DNA from 3 places in the Sphingobium sp. 3R8 genome. Region 1 is predicted to be linked to each of the others. Evidence: predicted binding sites of a transcription regulator. Region 1 holds the regulator's gene; each other region holds the start of a gene.
What was found. Region 1 encodes LexA, which represses DNA repair genes until DNA is damaged. Its sites were predicted from a motif close to GTTCCNCNCTTGTTCT; they were not measured.
Positions count from the first base shown of each region.

Region 2: a site for LexA is predicted at 1,172-1,187, ahead of rmuC (DNA recombination protein RmuC). Genes of this name have one in related genera too.
Region 3: a site for LexA is predicted at 1,201-1,216, ahead of K9B33_RS13725 (PA0069 family radical SAM protein). Genes of this name have one in related genera too.

Region 1 is NZ_JAIQXR010000001.1:287,361-289,628, forward strand. It holds gene K9B33_RS01370 (ComEC/Rec2 family competence protein) at 1-641, shown strand, start outside; gene lexA (transcriptional repressor LexA) at 632-1,309, opposite strand; gene glp (gephyrin-like molybdotransferase Glp) at 1,379-2,268, opposite strand, start outside.
Region 2 is NZ_JAIQXR010000007.1:77,974-80,241, forward strand. It holds gene K9B33_RS08775 (GlxA family transcriptional regulator) at 93-1,076, shown strand; gene rmuC (DNA recombination protein RmuC) at 1,202-2,268, shown strand, end outside.
Region 3 is NZ_JAIQXR010000013.1:103,550-105,817, reverse strand. It holds gene K9B33_RS13735 (lytic transglycosylase domain-containing protein) at 1-587, shown strand, start outside; gene moaB (molybdenum cofactor biosynthesis protein B) at 587-1,114, shown strand; gene K9B33_RS13725 (PA0069 family radical SAM protein) at 1,225-2,268, shown strand, end outside.

The sequences.
Region 1 (2,268 bases):
CGACATTGCTGGCGCCGACCATGGGCATGGGGCTATTCGGTATCACGGTCGTCGGGCTGCTCTGGTGCCTGTTGTGGCGGACGGGGTGGCGATGGCTGGGACTTGCGCCGGTGCTGATCGGCGTGGCGGTCACCTTTACCGCCGCGCCGCCCGATATCCTGATTACCGGCGACGGGCGGCATGTCGCCGTGCGGACGGGAAAGGGCATGGCGATATTGCGCGATCGGGCGGGGGATTATGTGCGGGACGTGCTGTCGGAAAGTGCAGGTTATGACGGCGAACTGGCGGCGATCGCGGATTTGCCGGACGCACGCTGTTCGCGCGATCTGTGCGCTGTCGGCGTGAAGGACGGCAATGGCCGTAGCTGGCGGCTGCTCTTCACCCGCAGCACAGTGCTGATCGAGCGGTCCGACTTCGCCCGCGATTGCGCCGCGGCGGACATCGTCGTCAGCGATCGGGGGCTACCGCGCTGGTGTCATCCGCGCTGGATGAAGATCGACCGCCGGTTGCTGGCACGGACCGGCGGCCTGTCCATCACCCTGGCAAAGGGCGAAGTTCACACCGTCCATCGAGTCGGCGACGCACATCCCTGGATCGTTCGCCCACCCCGTGGATCAGGACGACCCAAATCTCAATTATAGCGGCGCAGCAGCCCTGCCAGCTTGCCCTGGATGCGGACCTGCCGCGGGTCGTAGATCTGCGGTTCATAAGCGGAATTGGCCGGATCGAGCCGGACGCGGCTGCCCTCGCGGCGGAAATATTTGAGCGTGGCTTCCGCTTCGTCGATCAACGCCACGACGATCTGACCTTCGCGCGCGACGTCGGTGCGCTGGATCAGGGCGAAGTCACCGTCGAGAATGCCCGCCTCCATCATCGAATCGCCCGACACTTCCAGCGCATAATGGTCGCCCGCACCCAACAGCGCGGCCGGCACGGAGAGCATGGTCTGCCCCTCCATCGCCTCGATCGGCACGCCGGCCGCGATCCGGCCGTGCATCGGGATTTCGATCACGTCATTGGCGGCGATCGGTATAGGCGCCGCGACCTTGGGTTTGAGCGCAACGACTGGCGCGGGCACCGGCGCACGATGCATCGCGTCGGGCAGCTTCAGCACTTCCAGCGCACGGGCGCGATTGGGCAGGCGGCGGATGAACCCGCGCTCCTCCAGGGCATTGATAAGCCGGTGGATGCCGGACTTGGACCGCAGGTCCAGCGCATCCTTCATTTCCTCGAACGAGGGCGAAACGCCGCCTTCGTCCAATCGGGTCTGAATGAAGCTCAGCAATTCCTGCTGCTTGGGCGTCAACATCGCGGTCCTCCGTGGAACGTATGAGGAACGCATAGGAAACAGATGAAGGTTAGTCAAGCACCGAACATGTCAGGGCAGCGGCAGGATCACCACCCGATCGCCCGGTGCGGCCGCTGGCGATCCGGCCGGGCGCAGGATCAGGCAGTCGGCTTTCGCCATGGCGGCGGTGGCGGCGCTGTCCTGCGACGTCACCGACACGATGCCGTCCTGCCCGCGCCAGGCGCGGAGATAATCGTCGCGATCGCCAGTGGCCGGGAGAGGAGAGGCGAGTGGCGCGTCGCTCATGGGCGGAAGCGGATCGCGCGCGCCGCCCAGATGCCGGACCAGCGGGAGCAGGAACAGCGTCGCCGTGACGAAAGCCGAAACGGGATTGCCCGGAAGGCCCAGGAACAGCGTATCGCCGATGCGACCGGCCATCAGCGGTTTGCCCGGCCGCATTTTGATCTTCCAGAAATCGAGCGCACCGCCCGCCTTAATGAAGGCGGGCCGCACCAGATCATGGTCACCGACGGAGGCGCCCCCGGTCGAGACAATGATGTCCGCCGTCCGCGCCCGGTCGAGCGCGGCCGCCATGGCGTCGAGATCGTCCGGTACGATGCCGAGGTCGATGACGTCGCAGGGCAGGGCGGCGAGCAGGGCGGCAAGCATCGGCGCGTTGGAGGAAGGCAGGAAACCCGGCGGCGTCGGGGCGCCGGGCGGCACCAGTTCATTGCCGGTGGAGAGCAAAGCGACCATCGGCCGCCCACCCACCGGCACGGCGCCATGACCGCCCAGCACGGCCAGCGCGATCTGCGCCGGACCGAGGCGGCTGCCTGCCTCCAGCAACAGGGCGTCCTGCGCGAAGTCGGAGGCGGCGCTACGGACATGGCGGCCGGCGGGCGGCGGATCGGCGCTGGCGGTCAGCCGATCGCCGTCGCGGGCCGCATTTTCCTGGATCAATATGGCGTCGGCACCGGGCG
Region 2 (2,268 bases), on a different contig from region 1:
CGCCCTGTGCTTGCAGAATTAGGGAAGTTGGACGAGGATCGGGATTGGCGGTCCCGACATTAAGCGGGCCGATTCCGACAAAGGCGGCACTCATGGACGCGATACAGCCCCCCAGGGCAGAAATCGGGATTCTCCTCTACCGCGACTGCCAGCAGGCGATGGTCCATGGCATGACCGACCTGATCGCCATCGCCGGACAATTTTCACAGCAGCATGGCGGCCCCGCCTTGCGCGTCAGCCATTGGCGCATGCAGGCCGATGGCGGATGCGCCCGCGTGCATGATACGCATGAAGCCCTGGCCGGTACGCCCGACATCTGGCTCGTCCCCGGACGCTTGACCGGCATACCCGATGCCGTTGAGGCCGCACCCTATGCCCGCTGGCTGCTCGATCGCCACGCCGCCGGCGCGACCCTCGCCTCCAATTGCGGCGGCGCCTTCCTGCTTGCGGCGACCGGCCTCCTCAGTGGCCGCCCGGCGACGACGCACTGGTGGTTCGCCGATTCGTTTCGCGCCCGCTTCCCCGATGTGAAGCTGGACTGCGACCGCATCGTGATCGACGATGGCGACATCATCACCGCGGGCGGCCTGATGGCCTGGACCGACCTCGGTCTGCGGCTGGTCGACCGCCTGCTCGGCCCGACGGTGATGCTCGACACCGCCAAATTCCTGCTGATCGACAGCGCCGGGCGCGAACAGAAGCATTTCGCGCGCTTCATGCCGCGCATGACCCATGGCGACGAACCGATTTTGAAGGCGCAGCACTGGCTCGCCGCGCGGGAAGCCAAAGCCGTCAGCGTCGGCGACATGGCGGCGCAGGTCGGTATGGAGGAACGCACCTTCCAGCGCCGTTTCAAGGCGGCGACCGCCATGACGCCGATCGAATATGTCCAGCATCTGCGCGTCGCAAAGGCGCGCGAACATCTGGAGTTTACGAAGCGCACGATCGACCAGATCGCCTGGAGCGTCGGTTATGAAGACGCCGCCGCCTTCCGCAAGCTGTTTCATCGCCTCGTCGGCCTGTCGCCCGGCGACTATCGCGCCCGCTTCGCGGCGCCGAGCGCGCAGGCGGCCTGAATTTTCAATAGTTAGCTAACTATCTAAATTCGATATGGCGTTTCTACTGTCGCACTCGCCGTCTCACACTTGCAGCGTCCGTCCCGGCCCGCTAGGTTCCCGTTTCGTTCCAAACAAGGATTATCATGGACAGCCTGGCCGCCCTCTTCATTCTCGTCGCCCTGCTGATCGGCCTTGCGGTCGGCTGGCTGCTCAAGGACAAGGCGCTTGCCCCGTTGGCCGCCGAGAAGGCGGAACTGCGTGACAAGCTGGACCTCGCCACCAGCCAGCGCAACGGCGCCATCGCCGAACTGGCGGTGGAGCAGGAGCGCGTCCATCAGTCCGCGACCCACATCGCCCGGCTCGAAACCGCCCAACTGGCCGCCGACCAGCGGCTCGAAGCCCTGCAGGCCGCCGCCGCCCAACGCATCGAGTCCATCCAGGCCGAACGCGAAGCCGCGCTGCGCGAACTGGCCGGATTGAAGTCCGATACACAGGCCCGCACCCAGGCCTTCGAGCAGCAGATCGCTGCGCTCCGGGACGCCAAGGAACAGCTCTCCGCCCAGTTCAGCGAAATCGGCGGCAAGTTGCTCGAATCCGCCCAGACCCAGTTCCTGACCCGCGCCGACCAGCGTTTCGCCCAGGCGAACGAGAAGAGCGAGGCCCAGCTCAAGACCCTGCTCAATCCGGTCGAAACCACGCTCAAACGCTATGAGGAGGGCCTCGCCCGCGTCGAAAAGGACCGGGTCGGCAGCTATGCCGAACTGCGCGAGGCGGTGCAGCAGGTGCATCTGGGCCAGGGCCAGGTGCGCGAGGAAACCGCCAAGCTGGTCAACGCGCTGCGCGCCGCGCCCAAGACCCGCGGCCGCTGGGGCGAACAGCAGTTCAAGAACCTCATCGAGACCGCCGGTCTCTCCCCCTTCGTCGATTTCAAGGAAGAAGTGTCGGTCGCGGTCGAAGCCAATGGCTCTGAAACCCGGATGCGGCCCGACTTCGTCATCAACCTGCCTGGCGACCAGCAGATGGTGGTCGATGTCAAATGCTCGCTGGTCGCCTATCTCAACGCCGTCGACCAGGTCGATCCGGCGCTGCGCGACGCCCATATGCTCGACCATGCCCGCGCCATGCGCACCCATGCCGACGCGCTGGGGCGCAAGGCCTATTGGGAGCAGTTCGACAAGGCCCCCGACTTCGTCATCATGTATGTCCCCGG
Region 3 (2,268 bases), on a different contig from region 1:
TCGCCCGCTTCCCCGCGCCGGACTGGCGCCCCGATGGCGGCTGGCGCGTCGATCCCTCGCTCATTTACGCCCACACGCTCCAGGAATCGGGCTTCCGCTCGGACGTCGTCAGCAGCGCGGGTGCGCGCGGCCTGATGCAGGTCCGTCCCGGCACCGCCGGCGATGTGGGCCTCACCAACGCATCGCAACTCTTCGTGCCGTCCACCAACATGGAATATGGCCAGCGCTATCTGGAATCGCTGCGCGACATGAGCGCGACCGGTGGCCTGCTGCCCAAGGTGATGGCCGCCTATAATGCCGGCCCGCAGCCGGTCGATCGCTGGAACACGCAGGTCCATGACAAGGGCGATCCGCTGCTCTTCATGGAATCGCTGCCCTATTATGAAACCCGCGCCTATGTGAACATCGTCATGCGCAACTACTGGATGTACCAGATCCAGGCGAAGGGCAGCGCCGATTGCCTGACCGGCATGGCGCAGGGCATGTGGCCGACCTTCCCCAATGCCAAGGGCGTGAAGCTGGTAAGGCTCAGCAAGGCCGACGGCCGCGCCCAGCCTTCCGCCGCCATGGGTGGCGGTTCCGACTGATGCCGATCGACGAGGGCCGGGCCTTCATTCCCGTCCGGATCGCCGTCCTCACCGTCTCCGACACACGCGGCCTCGCCGAGGACCGCTCCGGCGATGCGCTGATCGAACGGCTGGAAAGCGCCGGCCATATCCTCGCCGTCCGCTATATCGAGCGCGACGACCGGTCCGCCATCGTCGCCCGCCTCCATGCCTGGATCGACGATCCGCAGATCGACGTCATCCTCACCACCGGCGGCACCGGCGTCACCGGCCGCGACGTCACGCCGGAAGCGCTCGCCCAGGTGCAGGACAAGGAAATCCCCGGTTTCGGCGAGCTGTTCCGCTGGCTGAGCTATCAGAACATCGGCACCTCCACCATCCAGTCCCGCGCCACCGCCTCCGTCGCGCGCGGCACCTATATCTTCGCGCTGCCCGGCTCGACCGGCGCGGTGAAGGACGCCTGGGACGGTATCCTCGTCACCCAACTCGACAGCCGTTTCCGCCCCTGCAACTTCGTCGAACTGATGCCGCGGCTGATGGAGCGTTAAGGCCGATCCGGCATTTCATTAGTTAGTCAATTAATGAAATGCCGGTGCCGTACTGCTGTTGCACTTGTCGTCTCAATTGACACGTTGTTCCTTATATGTTCTTATGCGCCATGGCGATCGAAAGGGGCAGAGGCGCAACGCTGAACGGCGACAGCCACCGCTTCAACCTCCCCCAGCGGGAGGCCGACGGCGACTGGCTCGATACGGTCGAGCAACTGGACGGCCCTGTCCCGCGCCGCCGCACCCAGGTCACGGTCGAACATCCCCGCACGATCCTCACGCGCAACGCCAGCCCCGACATCGGCTTTTCCCAATCGATCAACGCCTATCGGGGGTGCGAACATGGCTGCATCTATTGCTTCGCGCGCCCGTCCCATGCCTATCACGACCTGTCCCCCGGCCTCGATTTCGAAACCAGATTGTTCGCCAAGCCCGATGCCGCAAAACTGCTGCGCGCCGAACTGTCGAAGCGCAACTATGTCGTCGCGCCCATCGCCATGGGCACGAACACCGACCCCTATCAACCGATCGAAAAGGATTGGCGGATCACGCGGGATATATTGGAATTGCTGGTCGAAACCCGCCACCCGACCTTCATCACCACCAAGTCCGACCGCATAGTGCGCGACATCGACCTGCTCGCCGATCTGGCGCGCGACCGGCTGGTTGCCGTCATGCTCTCCGTCACCAGCCTTGACCCCGCCATCGCCCGCACCCTGGAACCCCGCGCGCCGCATCCGCTGCGCCGGATCGAGGCGATCCGCCAGCTATCGGCCGCCGGCATCCCCGTCACCGCCAGCATCTCGCCGGTCATCCCCGCCATCACCGACCATGAGATCGAAACGCTGGTCGCCCACGTCGCGCAGGCGGGCGCGCGGGAGGTCAGCTACATCCCCGTCCGCCTGCCGCACGAGGTCGCGCCGCTGTTCCGCGCCTGGCTCGACGCCCATTATCCCGATCGCGCGGCCAAGGTGATGGCGATCATCCGCGACCTGCGCGGCGGCCGCGACAACGACCCCGATTTCGGCACCCGGATGCGCGGACAGGGCGTCTGGGCCGACCTCATCCGCACCCGCTTCAGCAAGGCCCGCAAACGCGCAGGCCTTGGCGCGGAACGGCTGACCCTGCGCACCGACCTCTTCCGCCCACCCGAA